DNA from 4 places in the Streptomyces sp. NPDC020780 genome. Region 4 is predicted to be linked to each of the others. Evidence: riboswitches for the same ligand, from Rfam matches in the RefSeq annotation. Region 4 holds a riboswitch; each other region holds the start of a gene.

What was found. Region 4 has a riboswitch for cyclic di-AMP ahead of ACH4VO_RS12385 (M23 family metallopeptidase). Riboswitches for the same ligand answer to the same signal wherever they lie in the genome.
Region 1: another riboswitch for cyclic di-AMP. It lies ahead of ACH4VO_RS08660 (C40 family peptidase); the one in region 4 lies ahead of ACH4VO_RS12385 (M23 family metallopeptidase).
Region 2: another riboswitch for cyclic di-AMP. It lies ahead of ACH4VO_RS11665 (transglycosylase SLT domain-containing protein); the one in region 4 lies ahead of ACH4VO_RS12385 (M23 family metallopeptidase).
Region 3: another riboswitch for cyclic di-AMP. It lies ahead of ACH4VO_RS25250 (LysM peptidoglycan-binding domain-containing M23 family metallopeptidase); the one in region 4 lies ahead of ACH4VO_RS12385 (M23 family metallopeptidase).

The regions. Positions count from the first base shown of each region.
Region 1 covers NZ_JBIRTB010000003.1:592,417-597,043, reverse strand. The annotation lists gene ACH4VO_RS08670 (8-amino-7-oxononanoate synthase) at 1-1,012, shown strand, start outside; gene ACH4VO_RS08665 (LysR substrate-binding domain-containing protein) at 1,400-1,621, opposite strand; gene ACH4VO_RS08660 (C40 family peptidase) at 1,810-2,280, opposite strand; cyclic di-AMP (ydaO/yuaA leader) riboswitch at 2,284-2,485, opposite strand; gene ACH4VO_RS08655 (urease subunit gamma) at 3,390-3,692, shown strand; gene ACH4VO_RS08650 (urease subunit beta) at 3,706-4,017, shown strand; gene ACH4VO_RS08645 (urease subunit alpha) at 4,010-4,627, shown strand, end outside.
Region 2 covers NZ_JBIRTB010000005.1:209,957-214,583, forward strand. The annotation lists gene ACH4VO_RS11660 (hypothetical protein) at 1-463, opposite strand, end outside; gene ACH4VO_RS11665 (transglycosylase SLT domain-containing protein) at 673-1,542, opposite strand; cyclic di-AMP (ydaO/yuaA leader) riboswitch at 1,547-1,732, opposite strand; gene ACH4VO_RS11670 (hypothetical protein) at 2,090-2,326, shown strand; gene ACH4VO_RS11675 (SMI1/KNR4 family protein) at 2,450-3,151, opposite strand; gene ACH4VO_RS11680 (NAD(P)H-dependent oxidoreductase) at 3,541-3,993, opposite strand.
Region 3 covers NZ_JBIRTB010000014.1:91,572-96,198, reverse strand. The annotation lists gene ACH4VO_RS25265 (XRE family transcriptional regulator) at 1-469, shown strand, start outside; gene ACH4VO_RS25260 (DUF6126 family protein) at 524-697, shown strand; gene ACH4VO_RS25255 (tyrosine-protein phosphatase) at 901-1,710, opposite strand; cyclic di-AMP (ydaO/yuaA leader) riboswitch at 2,136-2,294, shown strand; gene ACH4VO_RS25250 (LysM peptidoglycan-binding domain-containing M23 family metallopeptidase) at 2,297-3,220, shown strand; gene ACH4VO_RS25245 (SGNH/GDSL hydrolase family protein) at 3,402-4,223, shown strand; gene ACH4VO_RS25240 (STM4011 family radical SAM protein) at 4,406-4,627, opposite strand, start outside.
Region 4 covers NZ_JBIRTB010000005.1:382,333-386,959, forward strand. The annotation lists gene ACH4VO_RS12370 (GNAT family N-acetyltransferase) at 1-545, opposite strand, end outside; gene ACH4VO_RS12375 (HPr family phosphocarrier protein) at 710-991, shown strand; gene ACH4VO_RS12380 (GntR family transcriptional regulator) at 1,182-1,889, opposite strand; gene ACH4VO_RS12385 (M23 family metallopeptidase) at 2,161-2,934, opposite strand; cyclic di-AMP (ydaO/yuaA leader) riboswitch at 2,948-3,115, opposite strand; gene ACH4VO_RS12390 (pitrilysin family protein) at 3,308-4,627, opposite strand, start outside.

The DNA.
Region 1 (4,627 bases), on a different contig from region 4:
GGCGGCCCGGACGTGGGGTGGGGGCGCCACCGGCTCGCGGCTCGTCACGGGGTCCACCGCCCTGCACGCCGAACTCGAACGCGCGCTGGCGGAGTTCTGCGGTTTCGAGGCCGCCCTGGTGCTGTCCTCCGGGTACGCGGCCAATCTCGCCGCCCTCACGGCGCTCGGGCGGCACGGCTCGCTGATCGTGTCGGACGCGCGGAACCACGCCTCGATCGTCGATGGCTGCCGGCTCTCCCGCGCCGACACCGAAGTCGTGCCCCACGCGGATCCGGAGGCGGTGGGCAAGGCACTCCGGGCGCATCGCGGGCGGGCACTGGCCGTGACCGACTCGGTGTTCTCGGTGGACGGCGACGCCGCCCCGCTGGGCAGGCTCGCCGAGGTGTGCCGGGAAGAGGGTGCGGCCCTGCTCGTGGACGACGCGCACGGCCTGGGCGTGCTGGGCGAAGGCGGCCGGGGAGCGCTCGCAGCCGCCGGTCTCGCCGGGGGTGAGGGCATCGTCGTCACGCTCACCCTCTCCAAGTCCCTCGGCAGTCAGGGCGGAGCCGTCCTGGGACCGGCCCGGGTCATCGACCACCTGGTCAACACCGCCCGTACGTTCATCTTCGACACCGGCCTCGCCCCCGCGGCCGTCGGCGCGGCGCTGGGCGGCCTGGCGCTCCTTCGCCGCGAGCCTGAGCGCGCGGGCAGGGCGCGCGCCGTCGCCGCCGAACTGCACGGACGGCTGACCGCGGCCGGGCTGACCGCCGTCCGCCCCGACGCCGCCGTCGTGTCCGTCCGCGCACCGTCCGCCCACGCGGCGGTGCGCTGGGCGGCCGACTGCCGGGCGGCCGGCCTCGCGGTGGGGTGTTTCCGCCCTCCGTCGGTCCCGGACGGAGTCTCCCGCCTGCGGCTGACGGCGCGGGCGGACCTGACACCCGAGCAGATCGAGAGCGCCGTGGCGACGGTGGTGGGCACGGCGCCCTCTCCGGTCACCGGTGAAGGCGGAGAAGAGGAGATGCCGAACGGCTGAGGCCCGATGAGGGGCTGGAGGCGGCTGCCGACCGCGTAGGGCGGTAATGACGCACCCGGGTACGGGAGTTGAGCGACCTGGGTCACGTGGCGCAGCCGGCCCTCATGCCCCTGGAGCCGTCGGCCCCGCGCTCCACGGCCTCCGCCCACGGTGCGTGGAGCAGCGGCCCCCTCGGGCGGAGCGCTCCGAAGCGTAGAGGGCCGTTGTCGTGCCTGTGAGCGGCCGGGAGGGCGCGGATCGGCGTCAGCCCGATCCGGGACGGCGGCAAGACGGTCTCGATCACCCCTCCCTGGGCCGTACCCGCGCAGGCCCTGCCCTGCCCTGACCTTTACCTGACCGGAAACCAGACCGCGGCGTCCGGGCGGGCGGGGCGGACCCGGCAGGGCCTCAGTGAGCGGCGGCCCGTCCGAAACCGCTGCGCAGCAGAGCCCTCAGCGTGGCCGCCGCGGCGGTGTTCCGCTCTCCCCGGTGCGCCACGGAGATCGTCCGGCGGAACTCCGCGTGTTCCAGTCGCCGTACGGCCAGAGGTGCCGAAGACATCGCCGCGACCATCTCCGGCACCACCGCCACGCCGAGCCCCGCGCTGACCAGCGTCGGTGCGGCGCTCACCGCGCTGGGGCTCGTACTGGTCGCCGCGCCCCTGCTGCACTGACCCGGCCACGGCGCGGCCGGGTGCGCGACGGTCCGCGACGGCCGTTGGAGTGTGCACGCGTACACGGGTGCGGTGTACGCGTGCACCCCGGAGGCGCGTATCAGCACACGGGCGAACAGAGGACGTGCGTACAGGTGTACGGACGTCAGCGGACCCTTCCGTACCAGACGCTCTTCGACCAGATCTTCTCCAGTCTGACCACCGCCCCGGTCTTCGGGGAGTGCCAGATCCTGCCTCCGCCGGCGTAGATGCCCACGTGGTACACGCTGCGGCCCGCATGGAAGAAGACCAGGTCGCCGCGTTGCCGCTGCGACCTGGTGATGTGGCGCGTGGTGTTGTACTGCTGCTGGGCCGTGCGGGGGAGTTTCTTGCCCGCCTTCTTGAAGGCGTAGAGCGTGAGGCCCGAGCAGTCGAACCGGTGGGGGCCCGTGGCGCCCCACCGGTAGGGCGCCCCCTTCTTCGAGGCGGCGACCTTCAGCGCCTTCGTCGAGTTGGTCGCGGCTTCGGCGTCGTCGACGATGCCGGGCGCCAGCATCGTGGTGCCGACCGCGAGTGTGAGAACCGAGGCCGTACCGACCCGGGCGAACAGAGACGGGACATGAACCTGCGCAGTCATGCGCAACCCTTCGTCAGCCGCCTGTGAAGGATGACCTGTCGGGTTCGGGCTGGCGAAGTTGCCCGGCCGCGCTCGGCGGCTTCACCCCGAGGGCTGTCCGGAACGGGTGTCCGGGCGGCCCGTTGTGCTCGGGTCCTCCACTCCTGCCGATCCACTCCTGTCGACCAGGCGTCCGGACGGCGGCAGGACTCGGCGTCCGCCCGGACCGCCCCGCCGCGGTGGCGGGGGCTTGTCGTCCCACGGATCTTTACTCACGCGGTGTCTGTTTTCCGAACTGAAAAGGCGTTATGTGAGAGTCGTCACGGCTGGCCCGTTCGGGTGGGCGGGGCTGACGCCGCTCCCCGGAGGTCCTGCCGCACCAGCCGCGTACCAGCGGCGGAACAGGGTGTTCCGCTCAGCGTCCCCACGCGATGCGCAAGTTGAACTGTCCCTCCTGAGGGGGGCTGTCTGAGCCGAACGAGGGAGGAAGATTCCTCGGCCCGCCGGGCGTGTCGCGGCGCGTGCGCCGAGAAGCGGAGAGGATGCGGCAGTCGGGCGACCGGGAGCTCAACTCGTAGCGGTCGGCGGCATGGTGACCCACCTGGCGCGCCGGTCCCCGACCAGCCTGCGCAGGGGCGGACCGGTGTCTCCGCGTGGATCTGCGTCTCGCTCCTCTCGTGCGTGATCGCCGGCGCGTCCCGCAGGGGAACGGCGCGGGGCCGGCGCCCGCGGCGACCGGGGCGCTCCGCAGGTATCGCCGCAGCGCGCCGGATCGGTCCGGCCGATCCGGCCGACCACACCCAGAGACGCAGCCATCGCATTCACCTTCGGCGCGGGCCGGTACGGGAGCGTCCCCGGTGGGGCGTCGCCCGGGGGGTCCTCGCCGAGCCGGATTCGCCGGGCGCGGGAGGTGGGGCGCGGCGGGCCGGGCCTGCCGCGCCCGGGCCGCGCTCGGCGCCCCTGATGTACATGGGTCGGCAAAAGATCAGTTAACGCGCCGGAAAAACTTCCGCCCTAACGTGCAATACCTGGCCGCGAGGCCCTCTTCCACCTTCAACAAAGTGTTGAAGGTGGATAGGGTCCCGCTGCGCCCGGAGCCGGTACCGGGCGGAAGACGAAGAGGTGGAAGCGTGCAACTGACTCCGCACGAACAGGAACGCCTGCTCATCCACGTGGCGGCCGATGTCGCCGGAAAGCGCAGGGCGCGCGGGCTGCGGCTGAACCATCCCGAGGCGGTCGCCCTGATCACCTCACACCTCCTGGAGGGTGCGCGTGACGGCCGGACCGTCGCCGAACTGATGGCCTCGGGAAGGAAGGTGCTCACCCGGGAGGACGTCATGGACGGCATCCCGGAGATGATCCACGACGTCCAGGTGGAGGCCACCTTCCCGGACGGCACCAAGCTCGTCACCGTCCATGAACCGATCGTCTGACGGGAGCACACCGATGATTCCCGGAGAGATCCTCTACGCGGACGGCACCGTGCCGCTCAACGAGGGGCGCCCCGTCACCCGCCTCACCGTCCTCAACGTCGCGGACCGCCCCGTCCAGGTCGGCTCGCACTACCACTTCGCCGAGACCAACCCGGGTCTGGAGTTCGACCGTCCCGCTGCCCGCGGGCTGCGTCTCCATATCGCGGCGGGGACCGCCGTGCGCTTCGAGCCCGGCATCCCGGTCGACGTCGAGCTCGTCCCGCTCGCAGGTCTGCGCGTCGTTCCCGGGCTGCGCGGCGACACCGGAGGTCCTCTCGATGCCTGAACTCAGCCGTGCCGTATACGCCGACCTGTTCGGCCCCACCACCGGCGACCGCATCCGGCTCGCCGACACCGATCTCGTCGTCGAGATCGAGGAGGACCGCTCCGGGGGGCCCGGACTGGCCGGTGACGAAGCCGTGTTCGGCGGCGGGAAGGTGATCCGGGAGTCGATGGGCCAGGCGCGCACCACCCGCGCCGAGGGCGCGCCCGACACCGTGGTCACCGGCGCCGTCATCATCGACCACTGGGGTGTCGTCAAGGCCGACATCGGCATCCGAGGCGGTCGGATCACCGGCATCGGCAAGGCCGGCAACCCGGACACGATGGACGGCGTCCACCCCGACCTCGTCATCGGCCCCGAGACGGAGATCATCGCGGGCAACGGCATGTTCGTCACGGCGGGGGCCATCGACGCGCACGTCCACTTCATCTCGCCGACCCTGATCGACCAGGCGCTCTCCGCCGGCATCACGACACTCGTCGGGGGTGGAACCGGGCCCGCGGAGGGCAGCAAGGCGACCACCGTCACCCCAGGACCCTGGCACCTCGCCCGGATGTTCGAGGCACTGGAGGAGTACCCCGTCAACATCGGCCTGCTCGGCAAGGGCAACACC
Region 2 (4,627 bases), 170 kb from region 4:
CCTCGACCTCCGCGTTGAACCAGCGGCGGCTCGACAGATGGACCGTGACAGTGAACCGGCGGCCGAAGCGGGCGGTCTTGACCTCCACCGCGCCGATCTCGGACCAGTCGAAGTCCGCCTCCTGGTCGTCCAGCCGGAACCGGACGCCCTCGCGGTCGACCCGGATCGATCCGCGCCGGTCGCTGACCTCGAAGACGGGCCCGTCCTCCTTCCCGGCGTCGGAGCCGCCCCCGGCCTCTTCCTGTACCGCCGCGTCGGCGTCGTCCGGAACAGGCGCCCGTCCGGCGGCAGCCGCGGGATCCTCCCCGCTCTCCGCCCCGGCGCGCGCGTCAGCGGCCTCTGCCGCCTCGTCCGTTTTCCCCTCCGTCCGCGCGGGGGCAGGGGCCGTCAGGCCGGGGATGTACGCCGGGTCCGTGCCCGCGGCGAACTCTGGCTTGGTGTTGGAATCTATGCGCTGCTCCACGGCGGGCAGTATGGACGACGAACCTGTACGAGACCAGTCGCCAGGGGGCGCGGCCCCGCGCCCCGTACCCCTGCGCCGCCGGTGCGGGCCCCTCCCGCACCGGCGGCCGACCGCGCGCACGGGTCCCCGCACACGGAAAGACGGGTGGTGCGGGTCCGTCAGAACCCGCACCACCCGTCAGGCATGGTCCGCTGTCACGCGGTCAGACCTCAGTAGGCACCGAACACGTTGTCGATCGAGCCGTACCGGTCGGCGGCGTAGTTGCACGCGGCCGTGATGTTGGCGACCGGGTCGTAGCTGTCCATCGACGTGCCGGGCACGTGGTAGGCCTGGAAGGTCGGGTCGATGACCTGCAGCAGCCCCTTGGACGGGACGCCGTTGATCGCGTTGATGTCCCAGTTGTTGATGGCCAGGGGGTTACCCGAGGACTCGCGCATGATGTTGCGGTGGATGCCCTCGTACGTGCCGGGGATGCCGTGCTCGGCCATGACAGCCAGCGACTCCTTGATCCAGCCGTCGAGGTCGTTCGTGTACGTGACCGGCGCGGCGGCGACGGCCTCGACGGCGGCGGGCGCACCCTGGGCGGCCAGCTCCGTGGTCCGTTCGGAACGGTCGGCGCGGTCGGCGCCTCGCGCGGCACGGTCCGGGGAAGCGGACGGCTCCGCCTTCTTGCCGGCCTTGTCCGCGGCCTTCGGCGCCTTGCTGTCGGCATGGGTCCCGATGGTCAGCTTCAGGCCGGGGTGAATCAGGTCCGGGTTACTGCCGACAGCCTTTCGGTTGCCGTTGTAGAGCTCCTGCCAGCCACCGCTCACGGAATGATCGCGTGCGATCTTGGAAAGGGAATCACCCAAGATCACGGAATACGTGACGGGCTCGGACTTCTGCGCGGCAATTCCCTTGCCGGACAGGGCGGTCGAGGTGACCGACTTTTCCACCGCCACCGGCTGCGCCGGCGCGGCGAACGCTCCGGTCGCACCGATCACGGGGAGCGCGAGGGCGGCTCCGCCCGTGCTCACGGCGATGATGCCGCGGGTCAGCGAACTGGTCCCGGAACGACGGTTCTTGAACTTTGCGGGCATGCTGAATTCCTCTCCGCCGCCTACGAAGTGAGCTGTCGGGTTCGGGCTGGAGATGCCCGGCCGCACGTGAATGCGACTTCACCCCGAGCCGTTCCGGATACCGGATCGGCGCTTACCTGGGTCCCCCGCTCCTGCCGTACGAGATGTGGTCGGGTTCCCGGACGGCGGCAGGATTCGGCGTTCCATCCGGAGTGAGGGTGACCGTAGGCGAGAAATGCCGAAAGGAACAAGCCCCGCATTCGTGATCACAATTCAGCGGAAAGATCAATTCACGGAAATACGTGTAACCGACCCCACACGGCGCACTCAACTTTCTTGGCGCGCAAGGGAAGCGGAAGACGCGTCACGGCGTCCCGGGCGAAGAGCGTGACCCTGGTCACGGCGTCCGATAAGGGTGATTTGCGGTACGCCGCAAGGGGTGCCGATCCACCTGACGACTCGTCGAAAATTACGGTATTAATTCTAGAAAAGACATCAAAACGGGCATATGACGCACTTGGGTCACTGATGCGCATATCAATGACCATCGCGTGGAACCCGTCCTCGTATGACCGACAGCGTGAACCCCGACCTGGCGAACCCGCGGATCACCGTCCTGCCCGTTCAGCCCGGGCATCCGCCCTTCCGCGTCGTGGAGATCGACGGAGAGGTCGTCGGCGCGGCGACGTCGATGACGGACCTCCTGCTCCTCGCCGCCGATGCCGGCATCACGGTCCACGACCTCGAGGACCCGGCCGTCGTGCGGTGGGTGGGCGGCGGCAAACTCACCTGGAGGCGGCACTGAGCGGGCACCCGACGGCAGCGGCCGCCGACGGCACGCCCCGGTTCCCGGCCACTCCTGCGTGCGGCAGTCGGCCCGGCCCGGCGGCCGCATGCCTGTCGGAGCGCCAGGGCCACGGGCCGCTCGTCAGCCGGCCGGCGGCTCGCCGGTCCACGGATCGAGGCCCGCCCTGCGGCGGGCCCGCTGCACGGCCCTGCTCACGAATGCGTGGCGCCCCCGCCCCATCACCCCGTCCACGGTGATCGGCGACATCTCGAACGCGCCCGTCAGAAGCCTGCGCAGGAACTCGGCCATCCCGAACCGGTACAGGGCGAACGTGGGTACGGTGTGACGCCCACAGACCACCACGGGCCAGCGGTCGGGGTCCTCGTCCATCGTCAGCCAGCACAGGATGTCCGCCTCGGTCGTCGTCCCCCAGGCGAGCAGGGCACCGGGATCCAGCACCAGGTCGGGGCCGGCGGGATCGGCCCACACCTCGTCGGCCTCCACCCTCCAGGCCTCCCGTACGGCTCCGGTCCCCTCGGCCATCGCATCGGGAGTCCGTCCGCCCTCGGGAGCGTCCGTGGGCAGCGGTCGGTGGACGGCGATCGCGCCGTCCACCGAGCCCTCCCCGTACGCGCGCATGAAGGCCTTGTAGTCGGCCGGGAAGGGGGCACCCCAGCGGGCTTCGGCGACCGCCCAGTCGACCTGCTCGTCGATTCCGTATGTCGTCGGCAGCAGGGGCCCCAGCGCCTCGATGGACGCGGGTAACGCGGGCCGGTTCCGTCCCCCACCGTGCCGGCCCCGCCGGGCCACCGGAATCCAGCCGCTGACGCTCCGTCCCAGCACTTCGCGACTCCCACCTGTCGTCCCGTGGAAGGGTCCGCTCCTCCCACAGAACCCAGCGACGCACGGGGTCCACGCATCACACTTCGGAGGGCCGGGGCCCCGCGGACGGGCCACCGTCTCCCGTGCCCGGCGATGCCCGGCGCAACGTGCTGGATCAGGAAGCGGGGCGTACGGCTCCGATGCACGGCTCCGCACGACAAGAGGCCCCGCGGCGGGTGCGGAGGACCCGGCACACGGGCCCGGCCGTAAAAGCACCGGCGGTGTCGTCGCGGGGGAGGGTCAACGCCCCGGCGGCGTCGCGGCGGGGCGCGGGCGTCCGGGAATGCCGGCGGGCGTCGGCGGCCGGGAGCGGCCCGTCCCCCGCCACCCTCGCCGGCGGCCCGGCTCCGTCAGGCCATCAGCCCGGCGGCTACGGTTGCGCCGAGCTCCCAGCAGGCCTCGATGTCCGCCCTGCCCGGCTCACCGGTCACGGTCACCGCGTCGGCGGAGCGGCGCCATCCCAGGCCCGTCGTGATCGACTCGACGCCCCGCAGCGCTCCGGTGACGTCGTTGCCGCCGTGCACGTAGTAACCGAAGGGGCGGCCGCGCGTCGCGTCCAGGCACGGGTAGTAGACCAGGTCGAAGAAGTGCTTGAGGGCGCCGGACATGTAGCCGAGGTTCGCGGGGGTGCCGAGGAGGAAACCGTCGGCGGCGAGCACGTCGGACGCCGTCGCGGCGAGCGCGGCGCGTCGTACGACGCGTACGCCTTCGATCTCGTCCGTCGTCGCGCCGGCGACGACGGCCTCGAAGAGGGTTTGGCAGTTCGGCGAAGGGGTGTGATGAACGATCAGCAAGGTGGCCACGTTCCCGAACCCTGCCGTCCTGGTCCTCCGCCCGCAAGCGAGCACGTCGGCCTGTCGCCGTCCGCCACGGTGGGTACGGCAGGTGGCGAGCGCTCCGGGAGGAGCGGGCGGTGGCGTAGGGGCGGGCGGGCCGCCGCACCCCGGGGTGGCTGCCCGCCCCGCACGTGGCTCCGACGCCGCCGGGACGCGCCCCCGCGCCTCTCTCCCCGGATGCCGGCCGGCGTGCGTCGTGCTCATGGCTCGCCGATCACCCCGGTCCGGACCACCGCCCGCTGAGGGCGTGGACAGCGGGGCCGTCCGGGGGCACGGACAGGCGGACGCCGTGCGTGGTCGACGTCCTGCCCGCTCGCCCGGACGGGAGACCGATCGGCCGGACGGGAGACCGATCGGCCGGATGGGAGACTGATCGGCCGTGGACGGCAACACAGGGGGCGGCGGAACTCATGCGCGCACGAAAAGATTCCACACGGGCGGCGGAACTCGTGCGCGTGCGACGGGGCTCCCCGGGAACGGCGGCATGGGTCGTGGTGGCGGCGGTCACACTGACGGGCTGCTCCTCCCTCCTCCGGGACCTCGGCCCGCTTCCCTCCGCCTCTTCGGGCCCACCGGTGCCCACGGAGACGGTGGTGTCGGA
Region 3 (4,627 bases), on a different contig from region 4:
CGGTAATCGCCAGCCTTCGCTGCCCATGCTGCTCGGCCTTGCCAGGATCTACGGTACGACGGTCTCCGAGCTCCTCGGCGAGATGCCGCCCGAACGTGACGCGATCGTCAGGGGCGGACCGCTCGGAGGCGCGGGCGCCGAGGCCGACGGCTGGCAGTACCGGCAGGCGGGCGGCCCGGGCCGCGCCATGCAGGCCCTGCGGGTGCACGTGACCTACGGCGTCCAGAGTGATCTGGTCCGCGTCCATCCCGGCGAGGAGTGGCTGCACGTCCTCGACGGCCGGCTGAGGGTCGTACTCGGGGAGACCGTGCACGACCTCGAACCGGGGGACAGCGCGCACTTCGACTCGCTCACCCCGCACCGGATCGCGGCGCTCGACCCCTCGGGCGCCCACCTGCTCTTCGTCCACACACTGCTGCAGAGCCCCGTCGCGGAGCTGTGCCTGGGCAGCGGAACCCATCGCTTCTGACCCCCGCACCGCCCGCTCGCTCTCTCCGCCGGACGGCTGAGAGGAAGGACTGACATGTCTGATTCAGAGGACTACGACCCGCTCACACCCCGCCGACCGAAGGGGCAGGACACCCACGAGCGCAAGATGCCACGGGGTGTGATCATCCGTCTTTTCGCCTACCTGGTGGCCGGACACGTCGTCGCCGCGTTCCTCTTCCTGCTGTTCACCGTGGCGGGCAAGGGCTGACGGGCCGGCTGTCACCGGGGGGTGTGACGGCTCGGCGACGCGCCGGGTGACCGCCTGGGCGCCAGGGTGCGGGTGGCGTCCGGCGCGTTCAGGCCGGTGCCGTCCGCCGACTGCCAGGTGCCCGGGGCTGCCGCCCGCCGTGTCGGGGTGTCGCCCCGGTGCCAAGGGTGATGATGGTGAACGGCGCGTCGCCGGAGCTGCGGTCACGCGTCCTCGACGAGGCGCTCGCGCAGCCTCTCGCGGGTCTCCGGGGAGAGCTTCAAGCCGTCCCGGAGGTAGCGGTCCGTGCTGCCCCAGTTCTCCTCGATCGCGGCAAAGGCGGCGGCGAGGTACTCGGAGCGCGCTCCGAAGAGCGGATTCAAGAGCTCCAGGACCTCCTGCGACATCCCCGCCGACGACGTGTCGCTCCGCCGGATCCGGTATCGGCGGTGCGTGTCGTCGGACTTGAGGTAGTCCGCCTCGATGGCTTCCCGCTCGACGCCGACGGCGAGGAGCGAGACCGCGACCGACAGGCCGGCCCGGTCCTTGCCCGCCGCGCAGTGCATGAGCGCCGGAACACTGTCCTCGGCCAGTGCGTGCAGCACGCGGCTGTGTTCCGCGGTGCGGTCCGTGATGATGGCCCGGTACGAGGCGATCATGCGCGCGGTCCCCTTGCCGTCGGCGAGGATCGAACGCAGCTGCCGGATGTCGCCGTCCCGTACCAGCCGCCAGAACTCGGCGCCGTCCGCCGGGTCGGAGAGCGGAATGCTGACGTTCCGGACGCCCGGCAGCTCCACGTCATGGCCGTCGAGCTTGTGGTCGGCGGCGTTACGGAAGTCGAAGACGGTGTGCAGGCCCAGGCCGGCCAGGAACGCGGCGTCCGACTCCGTGGCGTGCGCCAGGTGGCCGCTGCGGTAGAGGCGCCCCTGGCGCACCCTCCGGCCGTCGACGGTCGGGAGCCCGCCCACATCGCGGAAGTTGCGGACACCGGTGAGCTCGGCATCGGCCGGCGGAACCTCTGGCAGCTGCGTCACAAGGACTCCTGGAGTGTCTGGTGCCGGCGCCGCTCGCCGGCGAAGGGCACGCTCGCGACGATACGACACGGGGGCGCCGGGCCATGGCCGTGCCCTCGGCCGATGCGCGTGCCCTCACCCGGGTGTGCCGGGGGTGCGAAGGCTGTGTCCGTATTGGTGCATTTAGGCGAACATGCCGGTCTTATGCGGGAGATGGAAGGTCCCGGGTGAGCGGGATCATATCCGTGACGGTGTGTGGCGGAAAGGCCGACGGGTATTCCCCGCGCCGCGCGGAAAGCCAAGATCCGTAATCCACGGAGTGTGACGGGAATTCCGTACCGGAATTGAGGCGCGCATTCCGGTCGGGAGCCGGTGGCTTGTTCACCCCGTCCCCACTCGCTTACGGTCACCGTCAATCCGGACGGAACGCCTAATCCTGCCGCCGCCCGGAATCCGCACCGACCCACGTGTGGCAGGAGCGGGGGAACCAGGTAAGCCGCCGACCGGGAGATCCGGACGGCTCGGGGTCAAGTCGCGTCCGACGCGGCCGGGCATCTCCAGTCCGAACCCGACAGCTCACCTCGCAGGCGCCGGAGAGGAAAGCACCATGCCCGCACAGGGTAAGCACCGCCGTACGAAGACCGGGCCGATCTCCCGAGGCGTCATAGCCGCGGGGGCCGGCGGCGCCGTACTCGCCCTTCCGCTGATCGGCGCCACCGGCGCCCACGCCGCGGAGCAGGCCGCCCCGGCCACCAAGCCCGCAGCCGCGGCCGCGGCGCAGTCCGCGCCGGCCGCTCCGGCCGCGAAGAAGGAGAGCGTCACCGCGACCTACTCCGTCGTCCCGGGCGACTACCTGGCGAAGATCGCGTCCGCCCAGAAGATCAAGGGTGGCTGGCAGAAGCTGTACAAGGACAACCGCGAGGTCGTCGGCGACAACCCGAGCCTGATCTTCCCGGGCATGAAGCTGACCCTCGGCGCCGAGGCGTCCGCTCCCGCCGCGAAGGCCGCACCCACCAAGGCGGCACCCACCAAGGCGGAGCCGGCGCCGAAGGCTGCCGCCCCCGTGGAGAAGGCGGCCGCGGTGACGGACGCCGCCGAAACCACCGCCGCCGCGAGCAACAGCTCCGGCTACACCACCCCGGTGGCCGACGCCAACGTCACCACCCAGTACCACGCCTCCGGCTCCAGCTGGGCCAGCGGCTACCACACGGGATCCGACTTCCAGGCGGCCTCCGGTACCAGCGTCCGGTCCATCGGCCCCGGCACCGTCGTCTCGGCCGGGTGGAGCGGCTCGTACGGGAACGAGGTCGTCATCCAGCACAGCGACGGCATGTACTCCCAGTACGGCCACCTGTCCTCGCTGGACGTCTCCGCCGGCCAGACCGTCACCGGCGGCCAGCAGATCGGCCTCTCCGGCAGCACCGGCAACTCCACCGGCCCGCACCTGCACTTCGAGGTCCGCACCGGTCCGAGCTACGGCTCGGACGTCGACCCCATCGCCTACCTGCGCTCGCACGGCGTCTCCATCTGACGCGACCGCGTAGGTGCGGCAGTTCAGCAGAGGGACCGAGTAAGAGGGCGGTGCGCGGCGGCGCACCGCCCTCTTCCTTATTCCTGCTTTACCGAAACCTGACCAGGTGGTCTTTCTCACCACCCGTCAACCCCTCATTACGGTCGCGTAGGTCACATTCTACGGTGCAGGATATGCGCTTGTGGCAGACGATTCGAGAAACAGACAACGAGGCGTCATCGGGTCGTACGCAGCGATCGGCGACAGCTTCACCGAAGGCGTCGGAGACCCCGGCCCAGACGGGAGGCTCGTCGGCTGGGCGGACCGGTTCGCGGTGCTCCTCGCCGACCAGCTCCCGGTTCCGGAGGCCGGCCCGGTGGACGACCCGCACGGGCATTTCCGCTACGCCAATCTCGCCGTACGCGGACGCCTCCTCGACCAGATCGTCGAGGAACAGGTGCCCCGCGCCAAGGAACTGGCCCCCGACCTGGTCAGCTTCTGCGCGGGAGGCAACGACATCATCCGGCCGGGCTCCGACCCGGACGACGTGGCCGAACGCTTCGAGCGCGCGGTCGCCGACCTGACACAGGCGGTCGGCACCGTCATGGTCACCACCGGCTTCGACACCCGCGGTATCCCGGTACTCCGGCACCTGCGCGGCAAGATCGCCACGTACACCGCCCATGTCCGGTCCATCGCCGACCGCTACGACTGCCCGGTCCTGGACCTGTGGTCGCTGCGGTCCGTCCAGGACAGGCGTGCCTGGGACGCCGACCGGCTGCACCTCTCCGCCGAGGGACACACCAGGGTCGCGCTTCGGGCCGCCCAGGTCCTCGGGATCGAGGTGCCGGCCGATCCCGACCAGGGGTGGCCGCCGCAGTTGCAGCGCGGCACGCTCGAGGTGCGCCGCGACGACATCCACTGGGCGCGCGAGTACCTCGTCCCGTGGATCGGGCGGCGGCTGCGCGGCGAGTCGTCGGGGGACCACGTCGAGGCCAAGCGTCCCGATCTGCTCCCCCTGTGATAGCGGTGCGTGACCGGGACCACGCCGGCGGCGGGGGCGAGGGGCCGGTCGGGCGAGCGGTGGCCCGCCGGGTACCTGACGCGGCGCCACCGCGAGGTGCGGCAGCCGGCCCGTGAGGTACGCCGCCTCCCGCCGGGGGCGGCGTACCGGATCGCGGCTGCGGCCCTGCCGAGCGAACTCCGCTACCGGGTGATCACGGGCAGCAGAGGCCGCTCCGCGACCGGCGGCGCGAGACCGCCCGGGAGGGGGATCCGCAGCGGGCGGGCGGGTATCCGCTCCAGCACGCCGCCCGCGAAGACGTCGTACAACGGCAGTGTCTCCAGGTGCACATAGCCGATGTGGCAGTCGCACACGTCGAGCGGGCAGCCGCGCGGGCCCAGGGCACGGCGGTAGCTGCCGTCGTA
Region 4 (4,627 bases):
TGGACCGACCCGTCCTCGAAACTGCGCTGCTGGGTGTACCCGGCGTCGCGGAACACCTTGATCATCTTGTTGTTGGCGGGCAGGACCTCGGCGGCGAAGCGGCGGATGCCCCGCTCCCGGGCGACGGCCGCGATGTGTTCGAGAAGCGCCGAGGCCACGCCGCGGCCCTGGTGGGCGTCCTGGACGAGGAAGGCGACCTCCGCCTCGTCGGCGGGGGCGGACGCGGGCCTGCCCTGGGCGTCGATCCGGTCGTAGCGGACAGTGGCGATGAACTCGCCGCCGATCGTGACGGCCAGGCCGACCCGGTCGACGTAGTCGTGATGGGTGAAGCGGTGCACGTCCTTGGCGGAGAGACGCGGGTACGGCGCGAAGAAGCGGTAGTACTTCGACTCGGCGGAGACCTGCTCGTAGAAGCTGACCAGCCGCTCGGCGTCGTCCGTGGTGATGGGCCTGATGCGCGCCGTACCGCCGTCGCGGAGCACCACGTCGGCCTCCCAGTGGTCGGGGTACGCGTGAGGCGGACTCTGCTCCCGGGTCGGCTCCATGGACAAAGCCTACGGCCAGGCACACCGGTAGCGGAGGGTTCGGGGCGGGGGCACGCTGAGGGGTGCCGCCGGCGGTGGGCGACCGGGGCCGGAGGCGGGGCACGGCAGCATGTGCCGCATGAGAGACTGGTCTAGACAACCATTGATTCGTGAAGGGCAGAACCATGGCTGAGCGCCGCGTCAACGTCGGTTGGACCGAGGGCCTGCACGCCCGCCCCGCTTCCATCTTCGTCCGTGCCGCCACGGCCTCCGGCATCCCCGTGACGATCGCCAAGGCCGACGGAAACCCGGTCAACGCGGCCTCCATGCTCGCGGTACTCGGCCTGGGCGCCCAGGGCGGCGAGGAGATCGTGCTCGCGTCCGAGGCCGACGACGCCGAGGCTGCCCTGGACCGTCTGGCGAAGCTGGTCGCCGAGGGCCTGGACGAGCTTCCCGAGACCGTCTGATCCGGCTGGTTTCCGCCGGAGCCTCTTGGGCACCTGAGCCGCGGCATCCCTTTCCCGGGAGCCGCGGCTTTCCCGTTCCCGGGTGTACCGGAACCCGCCTTCAATGACCGCCGAGCGGCCGGTAAATCCTGAAGAAGGGCAGCAGAAAGAAATCCCCCGGGAATTACCTTCTTTGTATACGGCGCCGTTGTTAATGGCGTAGCCCCACGATGTTTACGGCGTGTTGCGAAGTGCTCACCCGCGTTCCGCCCGTCGCCGCGCGCCCCGTCCGGCCCACGCGGCGCAGCCGGTGCGCGGCGGTGGCGCGTTCGGCGTGCTGGGCGGCGAGGGCCCTGGCGCGTTCCGCATCTCCGCGGGCCACGGCGTCCACGATGGCTCCGTGCTCGGCCCACGAGTCGGCGGGCCGGACCGGCTGCTCGACGGTGTACATCCAGGCGATCTTGTGGCGGAGCTGGGTGAGCAGCGCGATCAGCGCGGGGCTGCCGGACGCCTGGGCCAGCGTCTCGTGGAACCAGCCGCCCAGCGAGCGCAGATCCTCCCCCTCCCCGCGCCGCACCCGCTCCTGCCCCAGCCTGACCAGCCCGCGGAGCACCTTGAGGTGTGCCTCGCTGCGGCGCTGCGCGGCTCGCGCGGCGCCCAGCGGCTCCAGGAGCATCCGGATCTCCAGCAGGTCGGCTGCCTCCTCTTCCGTGGGCTCGGCCACGCAGGCGCCGGCGTGCCGGCGGGTGACGACGAACCCCTCGGACTCCAGGGTGCGCAGCGCCTCGCGCACCGGGACGCGGGAGACGCCGTAACGACGCGCGAGTACCTCTTCGGTCAGGCGGCTGCCGCGCGCGAAGACACCGGAGACGATGTCGTCACGGACAGCCGTGCATACCGAATGCGCGGGAATACGCATGTCCGAACCTCCGCCTTGATCCCCGCGGAACGCGGCCGATCGACGCCTGTTCTGTGACTCTATTGCAATCCGCCGTAATTCCCGACGGCGGGGTCGAATTCATGGATATCTTCTGGCCACGGACGGCTTCGGCCAGATGCGGATCCGGAAGGGTCTGTGGGGTCCGTGGGGTCCGTGGGGTCGCCGGGGCACGCCGAAGGCCCCGGCGGGCTTGGGGCCTTCGGTGGAGTGGCGCCGCGCCGACCGGGGGCCGTCCCGGGCGCCGGACCTGTCAGACCTGGACGCCGTGGGCGCGGAGGTATGCGACAGGGTCCATGTCCGAGCCGTACTCCGGGCTCGTCCGCGCCTCGAAGTGCAGGTGCGGCCCCGTGGAGTTGCCCGTCGAGCCCGAGAGGCCTATCCGCTCACCCGAGGCGACGCTCTGGCCGACGGAGACGCCGATCGAGGAGAGGTGGCCGTACTGGGTGTACGTGCCGTCCGCCATCCGGAGCACGATGTTGTTGCCGTACGCACCGCCCCAGCCCGCCTCGACGACCGTGCCGGCGCCGACCGCGACCACGGAGGTGCCGGAGGCGGCGCGGAAGTCCACACCGGAGTGGCTGCCGGAGGACCAGAGGGAGCCGCCCGACTTGTAGCCGGTGGTCACGTACGAACCGGCGACCGGGAGGTGGAAGGCGTTGAGCCGGGCGCGCTCCGCGGCGCGGGCGGCGCGTGCCTTCTCCTCGCGCACCTCGGCGGCACGGGCCTCCGCCTTGCGCTTCGCCTCGGCCTTCGCACGGGCCTCCGCCTCGGCCTGCGCCGCCAGGTCGGCCTGGTGCTGCTGGGCCTCGGCCTGGGCCTCGATCTGAGCGGCGAGGGTGGTGTCGATGGCGACGGCCTGGGTCAGTCCGGTGGTGCTGACTGCGGGGGCGTCGGAGTCGGCGGCGAGGGCGGGGGACGCCGTGGCGCCGACGGTGGCCAGGGCCGCGATGCCGACGGCCCGGGCGCCGTGGCGCGACAGGCGGCTCGGGGCACGGTGCTTCCCGGTGGCACGGGTGAACGCCATGGAGGAGTTGATCCTTTCCTTCCTTCTCGCCTACCGGGTTAGCTGACGGGTTCGGAGCAGGAAGGTCTCCTACGGGCCCCTGCGTCCCGCACGGGACGCAGGGGCCCGATTCACCCCAGGGACTGCGTGGGTCCCCGGCTCCCCAGGCTCGCGCCTGACGGGGACTCGGCGATGGCTGCCCGGTGCCGCGGTCGCGGCTGATGTCCGGCGGACAGCCGAGCCGACGCTAGGACGGGCGCCTGTCGTTCACCAAACGAAGACGGGCTTTTGTCACACATCCCACAGGGCATACCGGATGATCATCACTCAAGCCGGACAAAGAGACGGGCCCCGGCGCGGCTTCACTCGCCGGGGCCCGTCCGCTGCCGCTGGGTCAGCCGCTGACGACCGACACCTCGCCGATACCCAGTGCCCTGACGGGCTCCGCGATCTGCGCGGCGTCCCCGACGAGGACGGTGACCAGCCGGTCCACCGGGAAGGCGCTGACCACCGCGGCGGTCGCCTCGACGGTGCCGGTCTCTGCCAGGCGCGCGTACAGCCGGGCCTGGTAGTCGTCCGGAAGGTGCTGCTCCACCTGGTCGGCCAGGGTGCCCGCGACGGAGGCCGCCGTCTCGTACTTCAGCGGGGCCACCCCCACGAGGTTCTGCACCGCGGTCTCCCGCTCGGCGTCGGTGAGCCCTTCGGCCGCCAGGGTCCGCAGGACCGTCCACAGGTCCGCCAGCGCGGGACCGGTGGACTCCGTGTCCACGGAACCACTGATGGCGAGCATCGCCGCGCCGGTCGCCCCCGTGGAGGAGCCGGGCGCCGCCGAGCGCAGGACCTGACCGAAGGCCCGGACCCCGTACGTGTAGCCCTTCTCCTCACGCAGCACGCGGTCCAGCCGCGAGGTGAGGGTGCCGCCCAGGCAGTACGTGCCGAGGACCTGGGCCGGCCACACGCTGTCGTGCCGGTCCGCGCCGATCCGGCCGATCAGCAGCTGCGTCTGAACGGCACCGGGCCGGTCCACGATGACGACGCGGCCGGTGTCGTCCGCGGTGATCGGCGGCACGGGCCGGGCTTGGGCGGTGTTGCCCGACCAGTCGCCGAGCGTGTCGGCCAGGAGCGCGTCCAGGTCCACGCCGGTGAGGTCACCGACGACCACCGCCGTCGCCGTGGACGGGCGGACATGGGCGTCGTAGAAGGCGCGTACGGCCTCGGCGTCGATCCGGCGCACCGTCTCCTCGGTGCCCTGGCGCGGGCGCGACATGCGCGCCGTGGCCGGGAAGAGCTCCTTGGAGAGCTGCTTGGCGGCGCGCCGGGCCGGGTTGGCCTGCTCGTGGGGGATCTCGTCGAGCCGGTTGCCCACCAGGCGCTCGATCTCGCTCCCGGAGAGGGCCGGGGCGCGCAGCGCCTCGGCGACCAGGCCGAGCGCCTTGGCCAGCCGGGAGACCGGGACTTCCAGGGAGACCCGGATGCCGGGGTGGTCGGCGTGCGCGTCGAGCGTGGCACCGCAGCGCTCCAGCTCGGCGGCGAACTCCTCCGCGGAGTGCTTGTCCGTGCCCTCGGACAGGGCCCGCGCCATGATCGTGGCGACCCCGTCCAGGCCGTCGGGCTCGGCGTCCAGCGGCGCGTCCAGGAAGATCTCCACGGCGACGACCTGCTGGCCGGGGCGGTGGCAGCGCAGCACGGTCAGCCCGTTGGGCAGGGCGCCGCG